2 regions of the Peribacillus sp. NJ11 genome follow, and region 2 is predicted to be linked to the other one. Evidence: a T-box and tRNA genes for the amino acid it is inferred to sense, from the RefSeq annotation. Region 2 holds a T-box; the other holds one or more tRNA genes.

Region 1 (15,544 bases), 600 kb from region 2:
TCACGCGTTTCATTAAGGGAAACGAGGGAATTGTCCAAAGTCCGGATTGCGTTTTTCTTTGAATGCATCGCGGCCTTCTTTTGCTTCTTCTGTTGTATAGTATAAAAGTGTAGCGTCACCAGCCAATTGTTGAAGACCCGCAAGGCCATCAGTATCAGCGTTCATTGCCGCTTTCAAGAAACGAAGTGCCGTTGGGCTCTTCTCAAGCATTTCTTCACACCATTTAACCGTTTCCGCTTCTAATTGGTCTAAAGGTACGACTGTGTTGACCAATCCCATATCCAATGCTTCCTGGGCATTGTATTGACGGCATAGGTACCAGATTTCACGTGCCTTTTTATGACCGACGATACGTGCCAGGTAGCCAGAACCATAACCAGCATCAAAGCTTCCAACATTCGGTCCAGTTTGTCCGAAGACTGCATTGTCAGCAGCAATCGTTAAGTCACAAACCACATTCAAGACATTACCTCCACCAATTGCATAACCTGCGACCATGGCTACGACTGGTTTTGGAATGACGCGAATCAAGCGTTGTAAATCAAGAACGTTTAGACGTGGAATGTTATCTTCACCTACATATCCGCCATTCCCACGTACACTTTGGTCTCCGCCTGAACAGAATGCTTTGCCGCCTACACCCGTTAAAATAATGACACCGATGCTGGAATCATCACGCGCCCTTGCGAATGCATCAATCATTTCCGCAGTCGTTTTTGGCGTGAATGCATTATGTACATGCGGTCGGTTGATGGACACTTTTGCAATCCCGTTATATTTTTCATATAAAATTTCATCATACTCACGTATTGTTTCCCATTGTATCGTCATCTTAATTCCTCCTTCGATTTCTCTTTAAAAACTCACTTATTATTTTACCAAACTTTTCTCCATCTTCCACATGAATCGCATGTCCCGCACCATTTATTATTTTCCATTCAGCCCGCTTCAGCTTTTTTTTCATCGAGGCAGCAATTTCACAAAACTTAGGATCGAAATCACCGGTTACAAGGAGCACAGGAAAATCAAGGGTTTTCAGTTCTTCCCAGTAAGAAGCTTGACTGCCGGTCCCCATACCGAGAAGGCTATTGTAAAGGCCGGCAGGGACATTTGCCATCCGCTGTTCCCGGATGGCCGACCTGGTTTTGGCCGGCAGCCGTTTTTGACTTTCAAACAACGGGATGCTTTCCCATTGATCCACAAAAGCTTCCATGCCATTTTCAAGAATCCTTTCGGCAAGCTTCCTATCATTTCGCCTTCGGATTTCCCGCTCCTCTTCTGTTAAAAGGCCTGGTGAAGCGCTTTCCAATATCAATGTATCAACATACCCAGGATATAAACAGGCAAATCCCAATCCAAGCCTTCCGCCCATCGAGTATCCAAGGATATGGGCTTTCGTGAAATGTAACGCATCCAAAATATCCTTGATATCTTCAGCCACTCGCTCCATCTCATACCTTCGATGATCAACTGGTGATGCAGACATGCCATGACCTATGATATCGACCATGATCAAGGTATACCGCTCACGCAAAAGCGGAATGAGGAATTTCCATGTATCCCGATTTCCCGTAAATCCGTGCAAAAGAACAAGAGGATCTCCATTTCCCGTTATTTCAACAGCATAATTGACATCCTTGATGACAAAATTCATGATATTTCCCTGTCTAACACCATTTTTATTTCCTGGGAAACAAAACTCCACAAATTTCGATGCTTTTGTAAATTGGACTCTCTTTCTGTCGGTACTTCAATGATTTTCAGACCTTGCATTTCAAATGACTCTGTAAATACCTTCTTTAACTCATCCCAATTTTGCACCTTGCTGTATTTACCGCCGTAAAGCTGGGCAGCATGGGAAAAATCAAGACCGTGAGGCGTCCCGAATAGCGTTTCGAAATGTTCTCTCTCATTCGCCTGTGGCAAGAAGGAGAAAATGCCGCCCCCATCATTATTGATCAACAATATCGTGATGTTTTGTTTTTGAAGTTTAGCCGCAAGCAAGCCATTCATATCATGGAAAAAACTTAAATCCCCGATTGCCAGTACGGTATTTTTCGATACCGTACTTACGCCAAGCGCAGTGGAAACGACACCATCGATGCCATTCGCCCCTCGGTTTGCAAAGGTCTTGATTCCCTTTCCATTATTCAAAAAGAATGTATCCAAATCACGTATGGGCATACTATTCCCGACAAACAAAGTGGATCCCGATGGCATCATATCAGCTAACAGGGAGAACAGCTTGCCTTCACTTAACTCCCCTTCATCCTTGATGGAGGCTAAGGCATTCTTCGTCGCTCCGTTGACGGTTTGCCATAAACCAAGCCATTCATCATCATTGGCCTCAGTAATATTTTCAACAACACGCTTGCAGAAATCTTTCTCTTCGCTGTAAATCATGTTAGTTGCCAATCCTGCTGGCTCACGCCAACCTGCACCGCCATCGACGACCAAAGTGGTTGCCTGTTTTTGTTTTTTCATGAATAACAATAAGGGTTTAGAAACAGGCATTGTCCCGAAACGCAATATCACTTCCGGCTTGAAAGCCGCTTTTACCGCTTCATCGCGCAGAAACGTATCGTACGCATCAATTATGACGTCTTTGCCGTGACTCCCGCTCCTTAACTGGGAAAGAGGGTCAGCGAGTACCGGAAAAGCAAGTTTATCCGCTAATGCGACGATGGCTTCCTTCATCTCTGGATGCGGTAATTCGCCACATACAATCAACCCTTGCTTAGCTTGTGACAAAGTAGTTGCAACAGCTTCTATTTGTGATGCGGACAATGACCGTTCTCCACTGTCAATCAACACTGCAGGCGTCATTTTATTTTGCCGATACTCCTTTGCTTGCTCCAGATCCGGAATCAATGGTTCACGAAGCGGGAAATTCAAATGTACAGGCCCTGCAGGTTCACTTGCCGCTGTAGCCACTGCCCTTGCACCGACCGTTCTTGCATACCGCATCATCTCATCCGTGCTTTCAGGTAGTGCCATTTCGACAAACCATTTTACTTGTCTACCATAAAGATGAATCTGATCGATTGCCTGTGGGGCGCCGACATCACGCAATTCATGTGGACGATCAGCGGTAAGTACAATAAGCGGCACCCTTGAATAAAAAGCCTCAATGACGGCTGGATAAAAGTTTGCAGCGGCTGTACCGGACGTACAAAGAAGTCCGACAGGTTCCTTTAAGGCCTTAGCCAAACCAAGGGCAAAAAAAGCAGCCGAACGCTCATCCACATTAATATGAACTTCGATATCAGGGTGTTCCACTAGCAACAAAGCTAGGGGTGTGGATCGTGAACCCGGGCTCACCACCACATGCTTCATCTCATTTTGTGCCAGCTCATCGACAAATGAAGCAGCATATGCTGTCAATGCATCTCGGTCATTCATTAAGATTTCCTCCTAAAGCACTTAACATCGGATTGAATTTAATCCCCGTTTCCCGGAATTCACTTTCGGGAGTCGAATCCTCAACTACGCCGCATCCAGCAAAAAGCGATGCCTCATTGTTCTGTATAAGCGCAGATCGTATCCCTACAGCGAATTCCCCATTTCCATACGTATCCACCCAGCCTAAAGGACCCGCATAAAAGCCGCGTTCAAGACCTTCCATTTCCCGGATTCGGACAACGGCCTTTTCTTTTGGAAGTCCGCCCATAGCCGGTGTAGGATGTAGTTTCTCGACGAATTCAAAAATCGTGACACCTTCCTTGGATATTCCGCGGACCGGTGTATATAAATGCTGGATATGACGGTTTTTCATAAGTTTCGGTTCGGCCGGAACAATTACCTTTTCGCATACAGAATCAAAGGCATTCGATATCATCGACACGACATATTGGTGCTCTTGTAAATTCTTTTGGTCATGAAGCAATTCATCACCAAGACAAACATCTTCTTCCTCATCTTTCCCTCGCCCCATCGATCCAGCAAGACAGGTAGAAAATACTTCATTTCCCTGTTTCTTAATTAAACGTTCAGGAGTGGCACCGACAAAACAGTCACCACCAGCTTCCAAACTGAAAATATAGCTTAATGGCTGCTCAGCAATCAATTGTTCAAGCACTTTCCCTGAATCGATGGAACGCTCAAAAACCAGTCGAAGCTCCCTCGCCAAAACGATTTTGTCGAGATCTGTCGTCTTGATTTCCTGAACAGCCTCAGCGACCGTCCGTTTCCATTCGTCAGGTTTGACTTCCCTCTGCTTAACCAGGGAATTGTGACCCAATCCAGTGTCATCCAAGCTTTCGAAAAGGAAAGCTTCCCGTTCATTTATCATATCTATGAAGAGTTTTTCTGAATCATCAGGCGAACAAAGTAAGTTTGTCGTTAAGTAAGCTTGTTTCCCCACTATTGATAGCATGAAGGCAGGTATATAAAACAGGTTGTCCCCGAATTGATTCCAAAGGAGCGTACTGTTAGTTTCATAATCAAAAGAAAAGCCCCCAAACAGTAAAGGACCGGTCGCTTCTACATCAGTCAATCCTGTTTTGACAGCAGTATTCTGCAGTTTGATCCAGCTCTTTTCGACTTCTCTATAACGTTCGGCATTCGATGCCGCTTTGAGTTTCTTAACATTGCCTAAGCCGGTGATGGTTATTTCCTTTGCAGGGTCCTCCCAGAAAAAGCGTTCACCCGCGTACCGTTCTCTTCCAGCTTGATAAAATGAAAGGGGGTTCGTGCAATTAACTTTCTTAATATGACTGAATAGAACTTGATCATTCAAGTCCTTCGCCTTTTGTATAGCTGAAGCCAGTCCCTGAAACTGCCCAGTTTCTTCTGAGATAGCCAAAAAAATCCCCCCAAATGTACATTTTAAAAGCTTTTTAACCTATTTAAAGATACACCTCCATTCAACCTCATGTCAATAAAACGCCCCTATACCGAGCGATTCATGCCTGCTTTTTTCCTTATTATATGAATCTTAGCGAATGAAGAGAAATATCCTTTATTTTGGAAGAGAATCGTCCACGAAATCAATTGACACCCTTACCTAATTTTCCTATCCTTATTAGGATAACCTTTTGTGCAACATTTCAATATTTGTTATAATTTCGAGAGAACCAATAATGATTTTGAGGAGAGAAATAATGCAAACAGAATACGACGGACTTCCCCTTAAACGGACCTGGAAGATTTGGTGGGAGTTAATTCGTCCACATACACTAACCGCAGCTTTTGTCCCGGTCTTACTTGGAACTATGATTGCACTTTTGGATGATGGAGTGAATTGGTTACTATTCGCTGCCATGATGATTGCAAGTATCCTGATTCAAGCTGCAACCAATTTATTCAATGAATACTATGATTTCAAGCGAGGCTTGGATACGGAGGAATCCGTAGGCATCGGTGGCGGAATCGTCCGTCATGGGATGACCCCCAAACTCATCATGACCTTGGCCCTTGGCATGTATGCCATCGCACTCATAATCGGAATCTATATCTGTGCCGCATCATCTTGGTGGCTTGCTGCAGTAGGACTGGTTTGCATGCTTGTCGGCTATCTTTATACAGGCGGTCCCCTACCCATTTCATATACACCATTCGGGGAACTTTTTTCGGGATTGTTCATGGGCTTTTTGATAATCCTGATCGCCTTTTTCATTCAAACCGGTCATGTTTCCTCAACAGCCATCTTAATTGCCATTCCAAGTGGAATATTGGTCGGGTTGATCAACTTATCCAATAACCTCCGTGACCATGATGGGGATAAGGCACATGGCCGCAAAACCATGCCTGTAGTGATGGGCAGGAAAAACGCCCTGAAATTCATGGCAATCATGTTTGCCTTCTCTTATCTATGGCTGGTTGGGTTAGTCCTTACCGGAAACGTAACAGCGTGGATTCTCCTTGCCTTCCTAAGCATCCCGAAAGCCATGGCCGCAATCAAAGGCTTCGTAGGTAAAACGCAGCCAATCACCATGGTGCCAGCAATGAAAGCCACGGCCCAGACGAACACCTTCTTTGGCTTACTCATGGCCATTGGATTATTCATCAGCTATCTAATATGATCTCCAAGGACTGAGCTCATCCGCTCAGTCCTTTTTTCTATCTTCCGTTCCATTTTGTTTCCCTATACTACGATTCGGGTAATAGATAATACAACCATCTTACCAATATAAAATGAGATATGGACTTTAGAAGGAGTGAAACGGATATGGCAACCAAACAGCAAATGCAAAAATTCAAAAAAGAACTGCTTCAAGAAAAAGATGAGCTTGGAAACAGGATTCAAAATGATGAACAATCCGTTCTGGATAAAAGCCAGACTGAATCCGTAGGGGAATTATCATCCTATGATAATCATCCTGCTGACCTAGGAACAGAATTATTCGAGATGGAACGGAACCAAGCACTGGACGAGCATGCACAATCTGAAATGGAGAAAATCGAAGAAGCATTGAATGCCATAGATGAGGGTACGTATGGCCATTGTAAAACCTGTGATATAGAAATCCCCATCGATAGGCTTGAAGCGATCCCAAGCACTCTTTACTGTGTCGAGCATGCCCCAGAACGGCCTACTACACAAGACCGACCAGTGGAAGAGGATATATTGATTCCATCCAAGGGTGATCATTTTGAAAATCGTCATGGAAATGAAATAGTGGATAAAGAGGATAGCTTTGGTGAAGTCGCCAAATTCGGTACATCCGAAACGCCATCTGATTACACCGGCGATCATGACAATTATAATGATCTTTATAAAACCGAAGATGAAACGGATGGATTTCCAGAAGACTATGAAGGATTTGCAGCAAATGATATCGAAGGGGAAAAAATAGGGTGGATATACCGAACAAAAAGCAAAAGGAATATGAAGATACATTAGATGAAGAAAATATCGATTCCCAGCTTGGAAACATTCCTTATAAACAAAAAGATACTTATATCAATGAAAAGAAATGAAAAAAAGAAGCATACATGAATGTATGCTTCCTTTTTTGTTATGACCCGTACGGGATTCGAACCCGTGTTACCGCCGTGAAAGGGCGGTGTCTTAACCGCTTGACCAACGGGCCAAATGGCGGAGAAGGAGGGATTTGAACCCTCGCGCCGCTCGCGCGACCTACACCCTTAGCAGGGGCGCCTCTTCAGCCTCTTGAGTACTTCCCCATGGCTCCGCAGGTAGGACTCGAACCTACGACCGTTCGGTTAACAGCCGAATGCTCTACCACTGAGCTACTGCGGAACAATATGAATATGGTGGGCCTAAATGGACTCGAACCATCGACCTCACGCTTATCAGGCGTGCGCTCTAACCAGCTGAGCTATAGGCCCATATTTGGAGCGGGTGAAGGGAATCGAACCCTCATCATCAGCTTGGAAGGCTGAGGTTTTACCACTAAACTACACCCGCGAAATGGGGCGACTGATGGGAATCGAACCCACGAATGCCTGAACCACAATCAGGTGCGTTAACCACTTCGCCACAACCGCCGTAATATGAAAGATATGGTGGCTCAGGACGGAATCGAACCGCCGACACAAGGATTTTCAGTCCTTTGCTCTACCGACTGAGCTACTGAGCCACATTTGTATTAAATTTAAAAAATGGCGGTCCCGACGGGAATCGAACCCGCGATCTCCTGCGTGACAGGCAGGCATGTTAACCGCTACACCACGGGACCTAATAATTGCGGGGACAGGATTTGAACCTGCGACCTTCGGGTTATGAGCCCGACGAGCTACCGGACTGCTCCACCCCGCGACGGTAATAATGAAACGATTTGCATCAAGTTTTCGTGTATATTGTTTTTTCGCTTCCTCTATGTAAGGTTGTTTCAAAACAACTTGCTGCTTTTTAAAAAAATGGAGGAGGTAGAGGGATTCGAACCCCCGCGGGATTTGACTCCCCTGTCGGTTTTCAAGACCGATCCCTTCAGCCGAACTTGGGTATACCTCCACGGCTTTAAAAAATGCATATGGTGGACCTTGTAGGACTCGAACCTACGACCGGACGGTTATGAGCCGTCTGCTCTAACCAGCTGAGCTAAAGGTCCTTATATTTATTGGTAGCGGCGGAGGGGATCGAACCCCCGACCTCACGGGTATGAACCGTACGCTCTAGCCAGCTGAGCTACACCGCCAATATAATATAAGTATCTGATTGAAAAATGGTGGAGCCTAGCGGGATCGAACCGCTGACCTCCTGCGTGCAAGGCAGGCGCTCTCCCAGCTGAGCTAAGGCCCCATTCATTAAAAATCACGTGGTCGGGAAGACAGGATTCGAACCTGCGACCCCTTGGTCCCAAACCAAGTGCTCTACCAAGCTGAGCTACTTCCCGCAATAAAAACATGGTGCGCCCGGCGGGAGTCGAACCTACAACCTTCTGATTCGTAGTCAGATGCTCTATCCAATTGAGCTACGGGCGCATATTAAGATGGTGCCGAGGACCGGAATCGAACCGGTACGGTAGTCACCTACCGCAGGATTTTAAGTCCTGTGCGTCTGCCAGTTCCGCCACCCCGGCACATACGAAAAGTGGAGCGGAAGACGGGATTCGAACCCGCGACCCCAACCTTGGCAAGGTTGTATTCTACCACTGAACTACTTCCGCATGAAAGATGCGGGTGAAGGGACTTGAACCCCCACGCCTTGCGGCGCCAGATCCTAAGTCTGGTGCGTCTGCCAATTCCGCCACACCCGCATATAAAATGGTGAGCCATGAAGGATTCGAACCTTCGACCCTCTGATTAAAAGTCAGATGCTCTACCAACTGAGCTAATGGCTCGTGCTTGTACTATTTCAAAATATGGTGCCGGCAAGAGGACTTGAACCCCCAACCTACTGATTACAAGTCAGTTGCTCTACCAGTTGAGCTACACCGGCAGGTGTAAAATGGTGGAGGATGACGGGATCGAACCGCCGACCCTCTGCTTGTAAGGCAGATGCTCTCCCAGCTGAGCTAATCCTCCATATGAAACCTGCTTGGCGACGTCCTACTCTCACAGGGGGAAACCCCCAACTACCATCGGCGCTGAAGAGCTTAACTGCCGTGTTCGGAATGGGAACGGGTGTGACCTCTTCGCTATCGTCACCAAACAATGTTAACATTTTTTTTAAGACATATATTATTATAACGTCTTTTCGAAAAAATGCAAGAAGAAATTTTCATTCCTTCAAAACTAGATAATAAGAAGGTATTTCATTTTTTTAAAGCGTTGGTTAAGTCCTCGATCTATTAGTATCAGTCAGCTCCACATGTCGCCACGCTTCCACCTCTGACCTATCAACCTGATCATCTTTCAGGGATCTTACTAGCTTGCGCCATGGGAAATCTCATCTTGAGGGGGGCTTCATGCTTAGATGCTTTCAGCACTTATCCCGTCCGCACGTAGCTACCCAGCTATGCCTTTGGCAAGACAACTGGTACACCAGCGGTGCGTCCATCCCGGTCCTCTCGTACTAAGGACAGCTCCTCTCAAATTTCCTGCGCCCGCGACGGATAGGGACCGAACTGTCTCACGACGTTCTGAACCCAGCTCGCGTACCGCTTTAATGGGCGAACAGCCCAACCCTTGGGACCGACTACAGCCCCAGGATGCGATGAGCCGACATCGAGGTGCCAAACCTCCCCGTCGATGTGGACTCTTGGGGGAGATAAGCCTGTTATCCCCGGGGTAGCTTTTATCCGTTGAGCGATGGCCCTTCCATGCGGAACCACCGGATCACTAAGCCCGACTTTCGTCCCTGCTCGACTTGTAGGTCTCGCAGTCAAGCTCCCTTGTGCCTTTACACTCTACGAATGATTTCCAACCATTCTGAGGGAACCTTTGGGCGCCTCCGTTACTCTTTAGGAGGCGACCGCCCCAGTCAAACTGCCCACCTGACACTGTCTCCCACCCCGATAAGGGGCGCGGGTTAGAATTTCAATACAGCCAGGGTAGTATCCCACCAACGCCTCCACCGAAGCTAGCGCTCCGGCTTCTCAGGCTCCTACCTATCCTGTACAAGCTGTACCAAAATTCAATATCAGGCTGCAGTAAAGCTCCACGGGGTCTTTCCGTCCTGTCGCGGGTAACCTGCATCTTCACAGGTACTATAATTTCACCGAGTCTCTCGTTGAGACAGTGCCCAGATCGTTACACCTTTCGTGCGGGTCGGAACTTACCCGACAAGGAATTTCGCTACCTTAGGACCGTTATAGTTACGGCCGCCGTTTACTGGGGCTTCGGTTCAAAGCTTCGCTTGCGCTAACCTCTCCCCTTAACCTTCCAGCACCGGGCAGGTGTCAGCCCCTATACTTCGCCTTGCGGCTTCGCAGAGACCTGTGTTTTTGCTAAACAGTCGCCTGGGCCTATTCACTGCGGCTTTTCCGGGCTATTCACCCTAAAAAGCACCCCTTCTCCCGAAGTTACGGGGTCATTTTGCCGAGTTCCTTAACGAGAGTTCTCTCGCACACCTTAGGATTCTCTCCTCGCCTACCTGTGTCGGTTTGCGGTACGGGCACCTTACATCTCACTAGAGGCTTTTCTTGGCAGCGTGGAATCAGGAACTTCGGTACTATATTTCCCTCGCCATCACAGCTCCGCCTTAATGGAAACGGGATTTGCCTCGTTTCCGGCCTAACTGCTTGGACGCGCATATCCAACAGCGCGCTTACCCTATCCTTCTGCGTCCCCCCATCGTTCAAACGATGTATAGGTGGTACAGGAATATCAACCTGTTGTCCATCGCCTACGCCTTTCGGCCTCGGCTTAGGTCCCGACTAACCCTGAGCGGACGAGCCTTCCTCAGGAAACCTTAGGCATTCGGTGGAAGGGATTCTCACCCTTCTTTCGCTACTCATACCGGCATTCTCACTTCTAAGCGCTCCACCAGTCCTTCCGGTCTGACTTCAACGCCCTTAGAACGCTCTCCTACCATCGACACCTAATGGTGTCAATCCACAGCTTCGGTGATACGTTTAGCCCCGGTACATTTTCGGCGCGGAGTCACTCGACCAGTGAGCTATTACGCACTCTTTAAATGGTGGCTGCTTCTGAGCCAACATCCTGGTTGTCTAAGCAACTCCACATCCTTTTCCACTTAACGTATACTTTGGGACCTTAGCTGGTGGTCTGGGCTGTTTCCCTTTCGACTACGGATCTTATCACTCGCAGTCTGACTCCCAAGAATAAGTATTTGGCATTCGGAGTTTGACTGAATTCGGTAACCCGTTGGGGGCCCCTAGTCCAATCAGTGCTCTACCTCCAATACTCTCATCTTGAGGCTAGCCCTAAAGCTATTTCGGAGAGAACCAGCTATCTCCAGGTTCGATTGGAATTTCTCCGCTACCCACACCTCATCCCCGCACTTTTCAACGTGCGTGGGTTCGGGCCTCCATTCAGTGTTACCTGAACTTCACCCTGGACATGGGTAGATCACCTGGTTTCGGGTCTACGACCTCATACTCATTCGCCCTATTCAGACTCGCTTTCGCTGCGGCTCCGTCTTATCAACTTAACCTCGCATGAAATCGTAACTCGCCGGTTCATTCTACAAAAGGCACGCCATTACCCATTAACGGGCTTTGACTACTTGTAGGCACACGGTTTCAGGATCTATTTCACTCCCCTTCCGGGGTGCTTTTCACCTTTCCCTCACGGTACTGGTTCACTATCGGTCACTAGGGAGTATTTAGCCTTGGGAGATGGTCCTCCCTGCTTCCGACGGGATTTCTCGTGTCCCGCCGTACTCAGGATCCACTCAGGAGGGAACGAAGTTTCAACTACAGGGTTTTTACCTTCTTTGACGGACCTTTCCAGATCACTTCATTTACCCCGTTCCTTTGTAACTCCATGTTGAGTGTCCTACAACCCCAAGAGGCAAGCCTCTTGGTTTGGGCTAATTCCGTTTCGCTCGCCGCTACTCAGGAAATCGCATTTGCTTTCTCTTCCTCCGGGTACTTAGATGTTTCAGTTCCCCGGGTCTGCCTTCAGTACCCTATGTATTCAGGTAAAGATACTGTTCCATTACGAACAGTGGGTTTCCCCATTCGGAAATCTCCGGATCAAAGCTTACTTACAGCTCCCCGAAGCATATCGGTGTTAGTCCCGTCCTTCATCGGCTCCTAGTGCCAAGGCATCCACCGTGCGCCCTTTCTAACTTAACCGTTAAAAAGATCTTACAGATGCTTTGAAAAAAATTAATTGCCTTCTATCTATTATCTAGTTTTCAAGGAACAAAGCAGAAAGAATCCATCACATCGTGATGCTTTTCTTCCCTATTTGAATGAATTACTCATTCAAAACTGAACAAAACAAAAGCGCTCTCGTAATTATCCTTAGAAAGGAGGTGATCCAGCCGCACCTTCCGATACGGCTACCTTGTTACGACTTCACCCCAATCATCTGTCCCACCTTAGGCGGCTGGCTCCATAAAGGTTACCTCACCGACTTCGGGTGTTACAAACTCTCGTGGTGTGACGGGCGGTGTGTACAAGGCCCGGGAACGTATTCACCGCGGCATGCTGATCCGCGATTACTAGCGATTCCGGCTTCATGTAGGCGAGTTGCAGCCTACAATCCGAACTGAGAATGGCTTTATGGGATTCGCTTACCTTCGCAGGTTTGCAGCCCTTTGTACCATCCATTGTAGCACGTGTGTAGCCCAGGTCATAAGGGGCATGATGATTTGACGTCATCCCCACCTTCCTCCGGTTTGTCACCGGCAGTCACCTTAGAGTGCCCAACTGAATGCTGGCAACTAAGATCAAGGGTTGCGCTCGTTGCGGGACTTAACCCAACATCTCACGACACGAGCTGACGACAACCATGCACCACCTGTCACTCTGTCCCCCGAAGGGGAAAGCCCTATCTCTAGGGTTGTCAGAGGATGTCAAGACCTGGTAAGGTTCTTCGCGTTGCTTCGAATTAAACCACATGCTCCACCGCTTGTGCGGGCCCCCGTCAATTCCTTTGAGTTTCAGCCTTGCGGCCGTACTCCCCAGGCGGAGTGCTTAATGCGTTAGCTGCAGCACTAAAGGGCGGAAACCCTCTAACACTTAGCACTCATCGTTTACGGCGTGGACTACCAGGGTATCTAATCCTGTTTGCTCCCCACGCTTTCGCGCCTCAGTGTCAGTTACAGACCAGAAAGTCGCCTTCGCCACTGGTGTTCCTCCAAATCTCTACGCATTTCACCGCTACACTTGGAATTCCACTTTCCTCTTCTGTACTCAAGTTCCCCAGTTTCCAATGACCCTCCACGGTTGAGCCGTGGGCTTTCACATCAGACTTAAGGAACCACCTGCGCGCGCTTTACGCCCAATAATTCCGGACAACGCTTGCCACCTACGTATTACCGCGGCTGCTGGCACGTAGTTAGCCGTGGCTTTCTGGTTAGGTACCGTCAAGGTACCAGCAGTTACTCTGGTACTTGTTCTTCCCTAACAACAGAACTTTACGACCCGAAGGCCTTCTTCGTTCACGCGGCGTTGCTCCGTCAGACTTTCGTCCATTGCGGAAGATTCCCTACTGCTGCCTCCCGTAGGAGTCTGGGCCGTGTCTCAGTCCCAGTGTGGCCGATCACCCTCTCAGGTCGGCTACGCATCGTCGCCTTGGTGAGCCATTACCTCACCAACTAGCTAATGCGCCGCGGGCCCATCTATAAGTGACAGCCGAAACCGTCTTTCCATCTTCTCTCATGCGAGAAAAGAACGTATCCGGTATTAGCTCCGGTTTCCCGAAGTTATCCCAGTCTTATAGGCAGGTTGCCCACGTGTTACTCACCCGTCCGCCGCTAATCTCAGGGAGCAAGCTCCCGTCGATTCGCTCGACTTGCATGTATTAGGCACGCCGCCAGCGTTCGTCCTGAGCCAGGATCAAACTCTCCGAAGAAATGTTTGACTTGCTCATTTTGCTTTTTTGATAGTGTGTGCTCACTTAAAATTTAACGTTGGCGCTTTGTTTTGTTCAGTTTTCAAAGAGCAATTTCTGTCGTTTCTCTCAGAAGCGACCTCTATAATGTAACACATTGTGTCACGTTTCGTCAACAACTTTTTTAAAAATATTTTTCAACAACTTGTTAGCTGTTTAAGTTGCTGTCTTAGCGACAAGAAATAATATACCATGTACCAAAAATGTTTGCAATATGTTTTTTAAAACTTTTTTCAAAAAAAACGTTTTTTTCTTTTTCCCTCTATATATCCTTCATTATCATCCCCCCTGCTTCCTTGACCAATAGCATGGTACATGAATGAACGAAGCATATTTCCAAAGAAACACAAATAGACTTATAAAGATATCTTTTCCCATGAGGTGAAGCAATGAATCTATCATTAATCGGATTACTCATTTCTTACAGTATGGCCCTTTACTTATTCAGTACTGCTTTTTATGAAGCCATCAGGTTCAGCAGAGAAAAAGGCAAGGTGCATGGTACGACATTTTTATTCAGCTTTACTTTCGCTATGATTTTCACACGAATCACCTATTTGTTTCATCCCTATTAAATAAAAGCAGTAAGTCAGGAGACTTACTGCTTTTATACGGAGACTTGTGTTTCTTCCTGTACCCTACTTTTCTTTTCATCCTTCAGGAACATCATCAAACCGCCCAATATGATGGTACCTCCCAGGACCTGCGTCCATAGTATCGGTTCATCTAATATGAAGTAAGCCAGAACCGTCGCTCCAACCGGTTCAAGTAAGATTCCCATCGAAAGCGTCGAAGTGCTTAACCACTTTAATGACCAATTGAATAAAGAATGTCCTAATAATGTCGGGAAAATGGCAAGCAAAACAAAATAAATCCAATCAGCAGCAGGATATGGTGCCAATGCCTCTCCCTTGAAGATCACATAAAAAAACAAAGTGACTGCACTGATAGCATACACGACAAATGTATATGTTATAGAAGAGATGCGTTTTCGAACATTTTGCCCAAATAGTAAATAACCGGTTACAAGCGCACATGCGATTAGCGAAAGAATATCTCCCCAAAGCGCCATGCCGCTGATTCTCAAATCTCCCCAGCTAATGACAAGGCTGCCTGCTATCGCAATGATGCCGCTCAATATTGCCTTCATTGAAAAGCTTTCTTTAAAAAACAAATAGGCTCCGGCAAAAGCGAATAAAGGCTGGAGGGTGACAAGTACAGTTGAACTCGCAACAGACGTGTAATTAAGCGATTCAAACCATAAAATAAAATGAAAAGCCAAGAACACTCCTGCAGCAATCGAATACAACCAATCCTTTTTACCAATGAATTTAAGTTCATGGCGGTATTTCACCAAGAAAACCGGCAGCATAAGAAGGACAGTAAATAATAAACGGTAAAAGGCTATAACACCCGATGGAGCAGTCGCTAATTTAACAAGGATGGCCGAAAATGAAACGGATGCCACACCAATCGCCAACGCAACATAAGGATTCACTTTTGGCATTTGCATTTCAAACTCCTCCTTTCAAAGGGAATTACTTAACATTGAACTCTATTCTACTATGTTAAAATTAATAGGGTAAGCTTTTTTTAAAAACGGGTATATGGCAACAGACGATCTTTTTCTTCGATAATAATTCGGAAGTGGTGAAACAAAATGGAATGG
Region 2 (15,544 bases):
GGGCTTTATGCATCAACGCGGATGTTATGGTCGATGGCAAAAGATAATCAAGCTCCCAAATTCCTCGCCAAGGTCAATCGCAGGGGAATCCCGATGAATGCTTTGCTTATCACGGCATTAATTGGGGGACTCGCCTTCTTGACCTCCATTTTTGGGGACCATGTATTTACATGGCTATTGAACGCATCGGGGCTTACCGGCTTCATCGCCTGGATTGGAATTGCCATAAGCCATTATCGCTTTAGACGTGCCTATGTTGCACAAGGTGGTGACTTAACCGAATTGAAATATAAAGCAAAATGGTTTCCATTCGGTCCGATTTTTTCATTCGTCCTTTGCATGGTCGTCATAGCAGGACAAAACTATGAAGCATACCTAAGCGGCAGCATCGACTGGTATGGCGTCGCTGTCTCCTATATCGGATTACCGATATTCCTGGCAATTTGGTTAGGTTACAAGATTTATCATAAAACCAAATTAGTTTCATTGAAAGATTGCCAATTTGATAAAACCATTTAGCTGATAGGAATAGAAAAGCCTGAGACCCCTTTGGGGACTCAGGTTTTTTGTTAATTAAGAAATTGCTTAATTAGACGCCGATACTGTATGAACCTAGTTATATCGACGAAAGTAGAATTATATCGACGAAAACCCAGTTATATCGACGAAAGTAGGAATATATCGACGAAAACTCAGTTATATCTCCGAAAGTAAGAATATATCGACGAAAAGGGCAATTATCTCATTATGGAGGTAAGTAGACATATTCTCTTAGGTCCCCGATAAAAAAGGTCGTTTTATTTGCTGCCAGCCCATTCAATGTTGGCTGAAGGTGAAGTGGCACCATAATAGTCAATGCTTTGGCATTTTTGCAGTTTGGGCTGCATGGCTTAAGACCGTGATGATGAATAATCGGGGAGTGAGCGCAATACTATTATTCTATGTACGATATTACCTGTGGATGAAAGGAAACTGATGATGCAAACCTCAAGACTCATATCGAAAGAGGCGTTTCGCGGTTCTGGAATTGGCGTCATTTTCATGGCATTATTCGGCACGTTGTGGGCAGGTACCGGTGTAATGGGATTGCAAGGGTGGGGGTTTCCTTACGTGGAACTTGCTGCCATATTCGTAGGAATCATAATGGTTATAGAGGGCATTTCATTAATATATGCATCACAAAAAATGCCCGATCAAGTTTCAGAAAATGGGGCTAGGCGTTTGAAACGTATGAATTTCTGGTTTAATATCGTTTTCATTGCCGAAGGTTTGCTGATTGGGATTGCCATCGCCATCTGTAATATGATCAATCAGACCGATCTTATTCCTGGAGTCATCGCCATTATTGTAGGGATTCATTTTTTACCTTTGGCGGCGCTTTTCCAAATCAAGGTCTACTATGCAACAGGAGTGCTTCTCTGTTTATTGGCGATTATCACATTGCTTATTGTGCCAGACACCGTCATGTTTGGGGAGCATCAAATCCTTGCACCGTTATCCTTGCTTGGCTTTGGATGCGCGCTAATTCTTTGGACCACTGGACTGACAGTATTGCTTAGTGTAAAGAATCCAAGGGAAGCGAAAGAGGAAGATTCACACAATGAAAATCAATAGGAAACATACAAAAACCCGTCGTGGCGAACGGGTTTTGATTAATTTTTCATCCAGGTTAATAGCCTGACGATTTGAAATGGTTCATTCCAAACCAGAATGAAACTTAAAAGAAAGAAGGCAGCCACAGCCAGAAGCTTCGTCTTTCCTTTTTCACTTTTTAACATGGCCCCGAAACTAAATAACATACCAATAAGTAACGCACCGAATCCTGAGACCATTAGAAGCTCGAAGGATTTTGGTAAAAAAAAGCGCAGCAAAATGATACGGCACCAATCACTGCAAATACGAAAGACCAATTGCTTAAACTTTTCATAGAGACTCCTTTTTTACTAATTATACCAATTTAGTGTTTGTAATGAAATGAAAAAATTTGAGGTTGTCACTTATGGGAATATATTGTAATATATATAACAATATAAAAATCCATTTACATTTTAGAAGCATTGATAAGGACATGAATCATTTTTACGGTCTGCAGAGAGGGAAGGGCAGCTGCGAACTTCCTGGCTTAGGAAACTGATTTACCGCCTTTGAGCCATATCGGTGAACGAAAGTAACTGATATCGTCTAAGCTACGTTACAGCTCCAGAGCCATAAGTAATCTACTTATGGGAAATTGGGTGGAATCACGGGTATAACGCACTCGTCCCTTACTTAGGGATGGGTGCGTTTTTTATTTTTATAATTATTGCCATGATAAGGACATGAATCATTTTTACGGTCTGCAGAGAGGGAAGGGCAGCTGCGAACTTCCTGGCTTAGGAAACTGATTTACCGCCTTTGAGCTATATCGGTGAACGAGAGTACCTGATATCGTCTAAGCTGCGTTACAAGCTCCAGAGCTATGAGTGTTTCTTGCTTATGGGAAATTGGGTGGAACCACGGGTAAACGCACTCGTCCCTTGCATAGGGATGGGTGCGTTTTTTTATTTTTATAATTATTGCCATGATAAGGACATGAATCATTTTTACGGTCTGCAGAGAGGGAAGGACAGCTGCGAACTTCCTGGCTTAGGAAACTGATTTACCGCCTTTGAGCTATATCGGTGAACGAGAGTACCTGATATCGTCTAAGCTGCGTTACAAGCTCCAGAGCCATGAGTGTTTCTTGCTTATGGGAAATTGGGTGGAACCACGGGTAAACGCACTCGTCCCTTGCATAGGGATGAGTGCGTTTTTTTATTATAAAAAGGGGTGTTTATGTGATGGGTGAAAAAATGATTAAGGTTCAATTCCCGGATGGGCAGCAAAAGGAATATCCGCAAGGGATGACAGTGGAAGGTGTGGCAGGGTCAATCAGCTCAAGTTTAAGGAAAAAGGCAGTAGCAGGAAAACTGGATAAGCAACTGGTTGATCTAAGTTTCAAGTTGAATAAGGATGCCGAACTGTCGATTTTGACTCTGGATTCGGATGAAGGTTTACAAGTTTTACGACATACATCGGCGCATGTTTTGGCTCAGGCTGTGAAAAGATTATACCGAAATGTGGAATTAGGGATGGGGCCAGTCGTGGAAGATGGTTTTTACTATGATTTTAAGTTAGATCATCCTTTGAGCTCAGAAGATTTACAAGCTATTGAAAAAGAGATGGAACATATCATAAGTGAAAATCTGGAAATTAAAAGGATCGAAGTGTCTTATGCAGAAGCTGTGAAGTTATTCCAGGATAGAGGGGAGTCATTCAAGTTGGATATAGCAAAGAATATCCCTAAAGATGAAAAACTAACGCTCTATCAACAGGGGGAATTCGTCGATCTTTGCAGAGGACCGCACCTTCCATCCACATCATTTGTAAAATCGTTCAAATTGACTCGTGTATCGGGAGCCTATTGGCGGGGAGACAATCAAAATGAAGTTCTTCAAAGGGTGTATGGCGTGGCTTTCCGAAAGAAAAAAGATTTACAGGATCATTATAAATTCTTGGAAGAGGCGGCCAAACGCGATCACCGCAAATTAGGGAAGCAGTTGGAGTTATTCATGTTTTCGGAGGAAGCTCCTGGAATGCCGTTTTATTTACCGAAAGGACAAATCGTTAGAAATGAATTGGAGAAGTTCTCGCGGGAGCTTCAGACTGAAGCTGATTACGACGAAGTTCGGACTCCTTTCATGATGAACCAGCGGTTATGGGAACAATCGGGTCACTGGGATCATTACCATGAGAATATGTACTTCACTGAGGTGGATCAAACAAAATTCGCTATGAAGCCAATGAACTGTCCAGGTCATATGCTTATTTTCAAAAACAACCTTTATTCTTACAGGGATTTACCCATCCGGATGGCCGAGTTCGGTCAAGTCCACCGTCATGAATATAGCGGTGCATTGAACGGGATGTTGCGGGTCCGTACATTTTGTCAGGATGATGCCCACATTTTTGTTCGGCAGGATCAAATCGAAAGTGAAATTAAACAAGTGTTTCATCTGATTGATAAGGTGTATCGCACTTTTGGTTTCGAGTATTCGGTGGAACTCTCGACACGTCCAGAGGATTCAATGGGCGATGATTCCCTTTGGGAAGCTTCTGAAACAGCCTTGAAAAATGTTCTGGAAAGCATCGGGATACATTATCAATTAAATGAAGGGGACGGGGCATTTTATGGACCGAAAATTGATTTTCATATTAAAGATGCATTAAAACGAAGCCATCAATGTGCAACAATCCAACTTGATTTTCAGATGCCCGATAAATTTGATCTGACTTACATCGATGAAAATAATGAAAAAGTTCGTCCGGTCGTCATTCATCGTGCCATATTTGGGTCGATCGATCGTTTTTTTGGAATCCTGATAGAACATTTTGCCGGTGCTTTTCCGGTATGGCTTGCCCCGGTGCAAGTACAGATCATCCCTGTCTCACAAGTTCATTTGAATTATTGTTTAAAGGTTCAAAAAGAACTGAAGAATCAAGGCATAAGAGTGAAAATTGATGATCGGAATGAAAAGCTGGGGTATAAAGTCAGGGAAGCGCAGATGGGGAAAATCCCATATATGCTGGTCCTTGGCGATAAAGAGGAGAAAGAAAATGAAGTGAATGTCCGGAAATACGGGGAACAAGAATTTGAAAATGTCGCAATAGAAACGTTCATCAAGAAAATGGTCCAGCAAATAAAAGAACGCAGCATCTAATATGAAAGCAGCTTAATCCAAATTCACGAGTAAATGCACGGAATTCACGAGTAAATGGGCGAAACTCACGAGTAAATGCACGGAATTCACGAGTAAATGCGCGAATTTCACGAGTAAATGCCCATTGGATTAGGTTTGGATAAAAAAAGACAGCCGAATATATCGGCTGTCTTTTTTTATCTATCTACAAATCCATACCCAGCCAACGCCAGGAATGAACTGTTGGAAACAGTTAAAGTAAGATTATTAATACGAACTCACGAGTAAAGCATCGAAATTCACGAATAAATCCGCCAAACTCACGAGTAAATGCCTGAAATTCACGAGTAAAGCACCAAAACTCACGAGTAAATGCTTACAGCTCCTTAAATCTTTATGTAAACAAAACTTTGGCTGCCTGGATGGCAAAGTAAATGCCAATCCCTATAAGGGATATTCCTGAAATGATCGAAATGCCCATTAAAATAGGTTTGGATAAGAAACGTCTGAAGGTGCTGGCGATGAGGGCCATTGTGAAATCCCAGGTTAATAGGCCGATAAGGATGCCTGAACTGTATAAAAGTAAATGATCCATATCATATTTAGAAGCGGAGTTAGCGAGAATGGATCCATAAATTCCTAGCCAAAACAAAATGGATAAAGGATTCGAAAGGGACATGATGAATCCTGTTAGGAATGAAGAAAAAAGGGAATCTTTCGCTTTTCGTACATTCACTTCAATCTTACCTGCACTAAGCAGACTTTCGATTCCGGTATAGGTCAGGACGAAAAAGCCAAAAAGCCACAAAAATGTCTTCATGAAGGAGTTGTCCAAAAAGTGGACAACACCGAAAAAGACGAGGGCTATAAAAACAAAATCCGCTAAAATGGCACCCCAGCCAAAAATCCAGGCATGCCAAAAACCTTTCTTGATCCCTTTGTCCAATTGTGCAGCGTTAATGGGACCGATAGGAGCCGCCAGTGATAAGCCCAATAATACATAGCTGAAAAAAACACCCAATTCATCACCTCATCGTTTGTTACATCTTCGCTTATTTGAATGTATTCAAACAATTAGACTTGTACCACCTTTTTAGTCCTTTTTTTGAGTGGATATGGTGAATTTAGTCGGGTTTGCTGCACTCGGTAGAGACCCTTTTTGTACCAACACAGAAAGGTCCTTCATCATGTAATTTAGTCAAATGGAAAGACGTCAAATATGCATGCATTAAACCAGGGTTCAAAAGGGAATTGGAGGATAATTATGCCGGAATTATCAATGCCAAATAAGTACAAAACAATCTTTGATATCATGCGTACTGATATCGCTATTAATGAAATAAAGGATCATTTTGAAGAAGGACTTTCAACTGCGTTAAACCTAATAAAAGTATCAGCCCCTATTGTTCTAAAAGAGGGTAATGGTAATTAAAGTTTCCAAAAACGAAAATCATACGGGGCTCGAATATCATAAGTCCGTATTGGAAGGAAATCTTCCATATTCAATAGGTGGAGGTATAGGCCAATCCAGTTTATGCATGTTTTTGTTGAAGAAAGCACATATTGGCGAGGTTCAGGTTTCGGTATGGAATGACCAAATAGTAAATGATTGCAATGAAAAGAATATTATTCTTTTATAGTTAAACACGATAGCTGATTAATAGCAGGGACTCTCGAAGGAATGCGAAAGGATACATGTTAGGAAGCGCGTAATCGAGTGACATTTGAAATGCAGGGAAACCCATTCATTTAAAGAATGGGTTTTTTGGTTTAAAGTAGAATGAATCCATATTTTAAAGTCGAGGCAAACTAGAAGGGGGAAGTCCTAAAGGGGTAATTTTGGCACTAATAAATATTATTGCCCTATAACATAATAATTAAAGACATCTAAAAAATGATGCACAACAAATTGATTACACAGATATGTTACCTTTTATGCAATAAGTTGCTTTTATAATGGATGAGGAGTGTAAGTATGGAAGGTCATGAGAAGCAAAAAAATGATGTGAGCGTGTGGTGTCTCATCAGTATGGCATCGATTCCATTAGTAATGACACTAGGAAATTCAATGCTTATCCCTGTTTTGCCGATTTTCGAGGAAAAGGTGGGAATATCTTCATTTCAATCAAGTATGGTGATTACAAGCTATTCTGTTGCATCTATTTTCTTAATTCCTATTGCTGGTTATTTATCAGATCGATTCGGAAGGAAGATGGTGATCCTGCCAAGCCTTGTCCTTGCCCTGATCGGCGGCTTGATCGCGGGTTATGCATCATGGAAAATGGATGATCCCTATACATGGATCATCATTGGGAGAGTATTGCAAGGGATTGGTGCGTCTGGAGCCTCGCCGATTATTTTGCCTCTAGTGGGGGACCTATACAAGGATGATGATGAAAAAACCAGTTCTTGCTTGGGTATCATTGAAACCTCGAATACATTTGGTAAAGTCCTTAGTCCAATATTGGGTTCCCTTTTTGCCGCATTTATCTGGTTTTTACCATTCTTCTCGATTTCATTCTTCAGTTTAATATCTATTGTCTTGGTCTTTTTCTTTATAAAGGTACCAAAGGAGAAGGATGAACCGAAGAAATTTAAAGAATTCTGGCATGATACGAAAAAAATATTCAAGCAGGAGGGAAAATGGTTATATACAGTTTTCCTGATTGGTGTATTTGTCATGTTGGTTTTGTTCGGTGTTCTTTTCTTTTTGTCTGACAACCTTGAAAAAGTCCATGATTTGCATGGAGTCAAAAAAGGTTTCGTGATAGCGATCCCGCTGTTTTTCCTTTGTGTATCTTCTTATGTTGCAGGGAAAAAAATCAAGGGAGAATTACCAATCATGAAAATGATCATCATGATCAGTATAGCTGTCCTTTCTATCAGCCTTGTTTTTGTCGGTTTTACAAAAGAAAAGGTTTTCCTTCTATTACTCATAACGAGCCTAGTTGGCATAGCAATTGGTGCGTTATTGCCGACACTCGACGCAATCATCACTCAAAATATAAAAAAGGAACAGCGGGGGACGATTACCTCTTTCTACATGTCATCAAGGTTCATCGGAGTTGCGGCAGGCCCGCCGGTTATGTCCCTTGTCATGAAAAATCATGTCAATATGACCTATATCATTTCGGGAATCATTGGCATATGCATTGTATTGATTGTTATGAAATTCATTAGTTCAGATAAAAAAGAAGCAGCTGTTAGCTAAAAGGCTTCGAAAAGCATACCAAGGAAAATTCTAAAAAGCCGGGTTTTTCCACACGGATTTTTTTATGTGTAATTCGCGTGAAATGTGTTATCCCCTCGCGGGATGATTTTTCTTGGTCTTACCTGCTGGGATTTTTTTGTAGAGGCATTAACGAATGGATTTCGCAGGTTCTTAAATGAAAAAAGCTTAATGGCGATTTCGATCATCTCTGGATCATCACTGATCGGCTTTGGGATTAATTTTGCTGCCATCCTAACATAATTCTTAATGCTTAAGTTTATTACATAGGGTATTTGATTAATCATCTGGAAAGATTCTTCCTTGCATAATTCATTGTGGCATTATCAACACTATGAATGATGGAAGGGGGTAATGTTATGACAACAAAAGCCAATTGCAGTTCAGCGAAAGGGAAGGCTGGTCAAGATTCCAAGGCATCAGGTGAACAACAAGGCGATATGAAATGGTGGCAGCTATCATTGGTCGGTGTAGGCTGTACGATCGGGACAGGGTATTTCCTCGGATCGACCATTGGGATTAAAACGACGGGGCCATCCATTGTATTTTCATTTTTATTGGCTGCACTAGGTACCTACATCGTTTATAATCTGCTTGCTAAGATGACGGCAGCCGATCCTCAAGAGGGTTCTTTTTGTTATTATGCCAATAAAGCATTTGGAAGATGGGCTGGCTTTAGCTGTGGCTGGAATTATTGGTCCTCCAATATATTGATCATGGGAAGTCAACTTACTGCGCTTTCGCTATTATCACAATTTTGGTTCCCTAAAGTACCGCTGTGGCTATTTGCATCAGGTTTTGCCATAGTTTCAATCGTGGTGGTATTGCTGGGAACAAAAGGGTTCGACAGAGTGGAAAACATCCTTGCGGTAATTAAGACAGCAGCGATCGCAATGTTTATCATTATTGCAATATGTGCCGTTTTCGGCTGGTTTGGTCTTAATGGAGGGAAACCGCCCTCATTTCCTAATACGTACAATGAATTATTCCCAAAAGGGCTAACAGGGTTTTGGACATCCCTTATCTATGCTTTTTATGCGTTTGGCGGCATTGAGGTCATTGGACTGATGGCGATGCAGCTTAAAAATAAAGAAGATGCGCCAAAGGCAGGGACAATCATGCTCTTGGTTCTTACTATAATATATGTCGTTTCATTGGGATTAGCCGTGACCATGATATCGTTAGGGGCATTCAGTGAAAAAGAAAGTCCATTCGTTTCGGCATTGGACAGTTATCACCTGACATTTTTCCCGCACGTTTTTAATGGTGCGATCATCATTGCCGGATTCTCGACGATGACCGCTTCACTATTTGGTGTAACCAATCTATTGGTAACGCTCTCCAATGATGGGAATGCACCCTCGGTATTCATGCAAAAGATCAAGAAATTCAAGGATCTTCCACTGCCCTCACTGGGGCTTGGAGCCTTAGGTCTTTTAGGATCGATCATTACTGCCCTGCTCCTGCCAGGCAAGATTTATGAATACATTACAACATCTGCTGGAATATTACTTTTGTATAACTGGGCATTCATCATTCTTTCTTCATTCAAAATCTTGGAAAATAAGATGTGGAGTAAGATTACGGCCGTTTTCGGACTTCTTTTAATTTTAGCCGCCGTAAGTGGTACCCTGCTTGAAAAAGAAATACGACCAGGGTTCTTCATCAGCCTTTTATTCATCGTGATCATCGGTCTTGCTGCCGTTTTCATGAAGTTCAAGGTTTGGAATAAGAACAAGGCGATGGCCGCAAGAGCCAGTAAATCGGAACTGGATTGAAAAAAGGAACTCGACTATATGAAGTCTAGTTCCTTTTTATGTGTTGGCGCTAAATCTCAATGATTATCGGAAGGATCATTGGTTTTTTCTTAGTTTGGGTAAAGAGATATTGCCCCAGTTCCTTCTTTATGGTTTGTTTAATGATATTCCATCGGTATATTTTATCACTTTGTAAATCGTTGACCGTTTTCGTAACAAGACGATTTACATGTCTCAGGAGCTCTTCGGAATTTTGAACATATACAAATCCACGGGAAATGGTATCGGGTCCTGATACTATTTTTCTTTCCGTCTTGCTTAGTGTTATGACGATTACGAGCATCCCATCTTCGGAGAGCTGCTTACGGTCCCGCAGAACGATTTCTCCAACATCACCAACGCCCACACCGTCAACAAAGGTATTGCCGGCAGCGACCTTTCTCGTTTGACGGGCGACCGAGTTTTCAATATCAACGACATCGCCATTATTGATGATGAAAGTATTGTCCGTCTCCACCCCGACAGACTCAGCTAGTAGTCGATGTTGGTGCAGCATCCGATACTCCCCGTGAATGGGTATGAAATACTTAGGTTTCATCAGGGTAAGCATGAGCTTTAACTCTTCCTGATAGGCATGACCGGAAACATGCATGCCTGTTACAGTTCCAGATCCGTAAATGACTTTGGCTCCCAGTTGAAACAGGTTGTCGATGATGCGTGAAACATCGCGTTCATTTCCCGGTATTGGAGTGGAGGCAAGAATCACGGTATCACCAGCTAAGATACTCATATCCCGATAATTCGAACTGGAAAGGCGAGACAGGGCAGCAAACGGCTCTCCTTGACTTCCCGTACATAAAACCGCGACTCTTTCAGGAGCATAATTATCGACTTCATGTGCTTGGATCAGCATCCCCTCAGGAACGTCGAGGTAGCCGCGCTCGATGGCAACGGATACGACGTTCACCATGCTCCGTCCAAGTAAGGCCAATTTTCGGTTTGTCTTCTGAGCAGCGTTCACCACTTGTTGAACGCGATTGACGTTTGAAGCGAAGGTTGAAAGAAAAACTTTCTGTTTAGCCTGCATAAAGGCTTCTTCAATATGGCTGCCAACCAGATGTTCCGAGGGACTTGAGCCGGGACGTTCTGCGTTCGTGCTTTCAGATAATAAAACCAGTACACCTTCACTCCCGATTTTCGCCATTTTATGAATATCAGGATACTGATCATTCATGGGAGTCAAGTCAAATTTAAAGTCCCCTGTATGAACGACCGTGCCTTCCGGAGTATGCATGGTGACTCCAAGGCAATCGGGTATACTATGATTCGTTTTGAAAAAGTCCAGACGCAACTCCCCGAACTCCAACTTTGAATCCGAGTCGATCTGGATCAATTCAGTATCACCCAAAAGGTTATGTTCTTTTAATTTCAATTCAATCAAACCAAGTGTTAAACGTGTGGCATAAATCGGTACATTCAATTTTTTCAAGAAATAGGGGATACCGCCAATATGATCTTCATGCCCATGAGTCACAATTAAAGCCCGGATCTTCTCCTTATTTTCCTGAAGAAAGGTAATATCAGGAATGATCAAATCGACTCCTAATAAACTTTCATCAGGAAACTTTGCACCACAGTCAATAATGACCAAATCGTTTGAATATTGAACCACATACATGTTTTTACCGATTTCATTCACTCCGCCTAGAGCCAGTATGGACAAAGCATTTTCATTCACACTCAAATAGCTAGACCTCCCTTTAATATAATAAGGATAGTGTTTCCTTAGGCCCCTCTTATAAAACCAACTTCTTTTTTAAAATGACTTCCCAAGCAATTAAAAACCAAACCTTAAAGGGAGGAGGGCTGAGAAACATGCGTTAACAAGCTACTAATGCTCATAAAAAAAACACCTACCGTTTTCAGTAGGTGCATGAGTAAACCATTCCATCCTCATTAGAGAAGAATCCGCTCTCGTTCCTTCATTGGCTCAAGCAAGAGTTGATGCTTTCCTCAAAAGTCTCAATGTATCCTTGGACCTGCTCTGCATATTGAGTCTTTAAAGAGTTCAACAAACTTTCTATCAAAAATTTTCGCGGTTTGTCTGCCTGCATCAGCTCATCTTGGATAAAATCGACCAATTCGATCGCTCTTGTTCGATCTTCACCGCAAGGAAAAGCTTTGTTTATCGCTTTTTTCAATTCCGCGGTGGCGTTCAGCAAATCATTATGGCAAGGATCAAGATGGTTTTTAAAGTTGGGAAACCACGTGTCCATTAGTTCCGGATCAAGAATCTGTTCTCCGCTTTCAGCCACTTCATTGACTAAATGGACAATTCGGTTCATGCAATAGCGAATAGTTTGTATGTCCGGTGTACCGGCCGCATTAGCACGATAGCTAAAATGATTCATGTGGGTCATCATCGAATGAAAGATAATGACGCTATCTAAAAGAAAGGGTTTTTTGCTTTCCCCGAATATATCGAGAAAACGGTTATACATCCAACGTATGCTCAACAATAGCGTCTGATTGATGAATTGTTTTAATTCTTCATCGTTGGAGACACGGACTTCCTCGATCAGGATAAGTAATTTGCTTTGCTTGTTCACCATCATCTGCAGTTCGAGCTGCCGGATGAAAATTTCAATATCTGCGGAATCTTGACCAATCAACAGTTTTTCCCGTTCATGGCGAATCTTTGTATAGAAGGAACGGAAAATCGCTATAAATAATTCACCCTTCGAAGGGAAATAATTATAAAATGTACCTTTTGATATACCGCTGCCGTCAAGAATGTCTTGGATGGACGTGGCTTGGTAGCCCTTGTCAATAAACAGCTTATGAGCCGTGTCGATGACATTCTGCCTTCGATTATTCATCATATCACCTAATTTTCATTATACTGCTTGTATAAATGTAATCGTACTCTATTTTCCATTACAGCACAAACCCTTATTTTAACCAGTAAATATTTATTGCAAAAAATGAACTAGGGGTATATTATTGATTTTATGAGATTGGATTATACCACTCGTACAATTAAATGAACCAATAGTTTGAATGGAGGAATAGATAAAAAGTGAGTACTGCACAAACAACTGAAAAAAAGGGTTCGTATGGCATTTTGATCATACTGATGGTCGCGGCGTTTATATCGATACTGAATTCAACCCTTTTGAATATTGCACTGCCATCAATCAAAATAGACCTGGGGATAGAGACTTCCACAGTACAATGGTTGACGACGGGCTACATGCTAGTGAACGGAATCATGATTCCGACAACAGCTTTCTTAATAAGAAAATATTCGGTGCGTAATCTGTTCCTGACAGCCATGCTCCTATTCTCAATCGGGACGATCGTTGCAGGTGTTGCGCATGAATTCCCGTTATTATTGAGCGCACGTATGGTTCAGGCTGCAGGTTCTGCAATTATGATGCCGTTATTAATGAACGTGCTTTTAACTGCGTTCCCTGTTGAAAAACGGGGTTCGGCAATGGGATTATTCGGTTTAGTCATGATGTTTGCCCCTGCAATCGGGCCGACGCTTTCAGGCTGGATCATCGAACATTATGATTGGAGAATGCTATTCCATTTCATTACTCCGCTAGCTTTACTAGTGCTTATTTTCGGCTACTTTAAACTTAAAGACAAAAAGGAAAAAGTCGATATTCAAATTGATAAATTATCAGTCATCCTATCTAGCTTGGGCTTTGGCGGTCTGCTTTACGGATTCAGCTCGGCAGGCAGCAAAGGGTGGGATAGCCCTTGGGTATATGGAACACTGATTGTCGGTGCCATTTCCCTGATCCTTTTCATTACACGCCAACTTAAAATGGAAACACCGATGCTTGAATTCAAGATCTTCAAACATCCGATGTTCGCTTTATCCGCAACGATTTCAATCGTGCTGAATATGGCGATGTTCTCAGCGATGATCTTAATGCCGCTGTATATACAAACAGTCCGTGGCATTTCACCATTCGATTCAGGATTGCTGATGCTGCCTGGAGCGCTATTAATGGCCATCATGTCACCAATCACCGGAAAGCTCTTCGATAAATTCGGTGCTCGCGTGCTTGCATCGATTGGTTTGCTTATCACCGTGGTCACAACGTATTTCTTCAGTAAATTAACAATGGATACTTCTTATACACATATTGTGATCCTGTTTTCCGTACGTGCATTCGGACTATCCATGGCAATGATGCCAATCATGACAAATGGATTGAACTCACTGCCAGCCCGTATGAACCCGCATGGTACAGCGATGAATAACACGCTGAACCAGATTTCAGGCGCTATCGGAACGGCATTGCTTGTTACGGTCATGTCTAACCATGCAGCATCTTCTGGTGAGAGTTTAATGACCAAAGCGATGAGCAAATTAACAAGCCAGCCCACTGCTGAGATGATGGAACAAATGCAGGCCCAAATCGGGATGCAAGCGATGCTCGATGGAATTAACTTCTCCTTCTTTGTATCTACCTTCATTGCTGCTGTGGCACTGATTCTGACATTATTCATTAAGCGTGCATGGCCGGCTGAAGAAAAACCAGCTGTGAAAGAAGATCAAACCGCTTAAAGGAAACAAGCAAAAAGCCCCTATGTCACCTGAATACTCAGGCAGCATAGGGGCTTTGTTTAAACTTCAGCCGATTTAGTTTGGTTTATCACCCAATTTAAATCCCGGGATGGAAATAATTCGACCTAGAACGGGATAAATCGTCCTACCACCAAAAAATTCGTCCCACAGCGGAATAATTCGACCTACACCCAATATAATTCGACCAACGATCCATAAGCCTCATCCGTTAGTATGTTTTTTCCGTGAGTTCACTTCTGACTTTATGTATGCAAAAAAGCGCAGTGCCATTGGCAATGCGCTCTTTTACATCAGGATGTCACTTCCTCTGAAGTCGCCTTTGCATGCTGGATATGACTCGCTATCCAGCCAATGATCGCTGCAGAAACGAGATAGGCAAGTAGGATCCAAATCTGCGTTCGCAAGTTTTCCCAGCCGCCTAATGAGATGACCTCTTGAAGCTCCTTGAGTGAGTGGGCCATTGGCAAAAATTGACCGATTTTCGTCAATATCGACATGCCCAGTTCGCCTGGGAATGTTCCGCCGCAGGTAGCCAATTGGAATACGAGAAGGGTCACGGCCGCGAATTTGCCGATCACTCCGAATACGGTAACCAACATAAGAATGAACGTCATGAAGGTAAATGAAACGATGATGCTTGATAGAATGAATACAGGGATACTGGCCACATGTAAATGGAATCCAAGCAGGACGACTGCATCCACTAGAAGTGCCTGAATCAAGCCGATTACATATACCAGCCCCAGTTTATTCGTGAAATGGACGGTTCCGGTAACCTTAAGATTCTGCCTGCGGCCAAGCGGCAAGATATTGGAAGCCATGATGCCGCCTACATAAAAGGCCAATGACAGAAAGTAAGGGGCAATCCCGGTTCCATAGTTAGGAACTTCCGACAGGTTGGATTGGACCAATTGCACGGGTTCAGAGAACATCGAGGTGGTCGAATCGTCGTACTGAAGACTGGCCGTTTTATCCGCAGCTTCATTTAGCTTGGAAGATAACTTGTTTGAACCCGTTTCCAATGAAGCCAGTCCGTCTTGAAGTTCCGTAGATCCGCTGGCTAGTCGGCTGCTGCCGTCAGCTAGTGAATCGATTCCGGTATTTAAAGTGGAAAAACCATTAGTCCATTTAGAGAATCCATTCCCGAATTCTTCAGACCCCTCGTTCAATTGTTTAGCACCCGAGGTAGCTTGTGCCATTTTATCACCAAAGGTTTTCATTCCCGATTGAATGG

The links. The T-box of region 2 lies ahead of thrS (threonine--tRNA ligase). A T-box ahead of a tRNA ligase gene usually reads a tRNA of that ligase, here a tRNA-Thr.
Region 1: it has a tRNA-Thr gene. The T-box ahead of thrS (threonine--tRNA ligase) is inferred to sense a tRNA for this amino acid. The anticodon was not compared.

Annotation. Positions count from the first base shown of each region.
Region 1 is NZ_JAUCFO010000001.1:1,770,451-1,785,994, reverse strand. Features, by position in the region: gene menB (1,4-dihydroxy-2-naphthoyl-CoA synthase) at 13-831, opposite strand; gene menH (2-succinyl-6-hydroxy-2,4-cyclohexadiene-1-carboxylate synthase) at 833-1,654, opposite strand; gene menD (2-succinyl-5-enolpyruvyl-6-hydroxy-3-cyclohexene-1-carboxylic-acid synthase) at 1,651-3,402, opposite strand; gene QUF86_RS08830 (isochorismate synthase) at 3,395-4,804, opposite strand; gene QUF86_RS08825 (1,4-dihydroxy-2-naphthoate polyprenyltransferase) at 5,103-6,023, shown strand; gene QUF86_RS08820 (TraR/DksA C4-type zinc finger protein) at 6,170-6,844, shown strand; tRNA gene QUF86_RS08815 (tRNA-Glu) at 6,963-7,034, opposite strand; tRNA gene QUF86_RS08810 (tRNA-Ser) at 7,038-7,128, opposite strand; tRNA gene QUF86_RS08805 (tRNA-Asn) at 7,130-7,204, opposite strand; tRNA gene QUF86_RS08800 (tRNA-Ile) at 7,217-7,293, opposite strand; tRNA gene QUF86_RS08795 (tRNA-Gly) at 7,299-7,372, opposite strand; tRNA gene QUF86_RS08790 (tRNA-His) at 7,377-7,452, opposite strand; tRNA gene QUF86_RS08785 (tRNA-Phe) at 7,469-7,544, opposite strand; tRNA gene QUF86_RS08780 (tRNA-Asp) at 7,568-7,643, opposite strand; tRNA gene QUF86_RS08775 (tRNA-Met) at 7,650-7,723, opposite strand; tRNA gene QUF86_RS08770 (tRNA-Ser) at 7,826-7,918, opposite strand; tRNA gene QUF86_RS08765 (tRNA-Ile) at 7,939-8,015, opposite strand; tRNA gene QUF86_RS08760 (tRNA-Met) at 8,026-8,102, opposite strand; tRNA gene QUF86_RS08755 (tRNA-Ala) at 8,131-8,206, opposite strand; tRNA gene QUF86_RS08750 (tRNA-Pro) at 8,224-8,300, opposite strand; tRNA gene QUF86_RS08745 (tRNA-Arg) at 8,312-8,388, opposite strand; tRNA gene QUF86_RS08740 (tRNA-Leu) at 8,398-8,486, opposite strand; tRNA gene QUF86_RS08735 (tRNA-Gly) at 8,499-8,573, opposite strand; tRNA gene QUF86_RS08730 (tRNA-Leu) at 8,582-8,663, opposite strand; tRNA gene QUF86_RS08725 (tRNA-Lys) at 8,672-8,747, opposite strand; tRNA gene QUF86_RS08720 (tRNA-Thr) at 8,770-8,845, opposite strand; tRNA gene QUF86_RS08715 (tRNA-Val) at 8,856-8,931, opposite strand; rRNA gene rrf (5S ribosomal RNA) at 8,943-9,058, opposite strand; rRNA gene QUF86_RS08705 (23S ribosomal RNA) at 9,178-12,110, opposite strand; rRNA gene QUF86_RS08700 (16S ribosomal RNA) at 12,286-13,836, opposite strand; gene QUF86_RS08695 (hypothetical protein) at 14,265-14,450, shown strand; gene QUF86_RS08690 (DMT family transporter) at 14,483-15,388, opposite strand; gene QUF86_RS08685 (MgtC/SapB family protein) at 15,536-15,544, shown strand, end outside.
Region 2 is NZ_JAUCFO010000001.1:2,369,227-2,384,770, forward strand. Features, by position in the region: gene QUF86_RS11695 (amino acid permease) at 1-519, shown strand, start outside; gene QUF86_RS11700 (DUF7010 family protein) at 979-1,614, shown strand; gene QUF86_RS11705 (hypothetical protein) at 1,653-1,871, opposite strand; T-box leader at 2,049-2,268, shown strand; T-box leader at 2,299-2,520, shown strand; T-box leader at 2,552-2,773, shown strand; gene thrS (threonine--tRNA ligase) at 2,832-4,739, shown strand; gene QUF86_RS11715 (LysE family transporter) at 5,113-5,739, opposite strand; gene QUF86_RS11720 (hypothetical protein) at 5,983-6,150, shown strand; gene QUF86_RS11725 (MFS transporter) at 6,694-7,929, shown strand; gene QUF86_RS28595 (hypothetical protein) at 7,992-8,234, opposite strand; gene QUF86_RS11735 (amino acid permease) at 8,307-9,725, shown strand; gene QUF86_RS11740 (ribonuclease J) at 9,775-11,448, opposite strand; gene QUF86_RS11745 (TetR/AcrR family transcriptional regulator) at 11,687-12,586, opposite strand; gene QUF86_RS11750 (DHA2 family efflux MFS transporter permease subunit) at 12,784-14,289, shown strand; gene QUF86_RS11755 (YhgE/Pip domain-containing protein) at 14,601-15,544, opposite strand, start outside.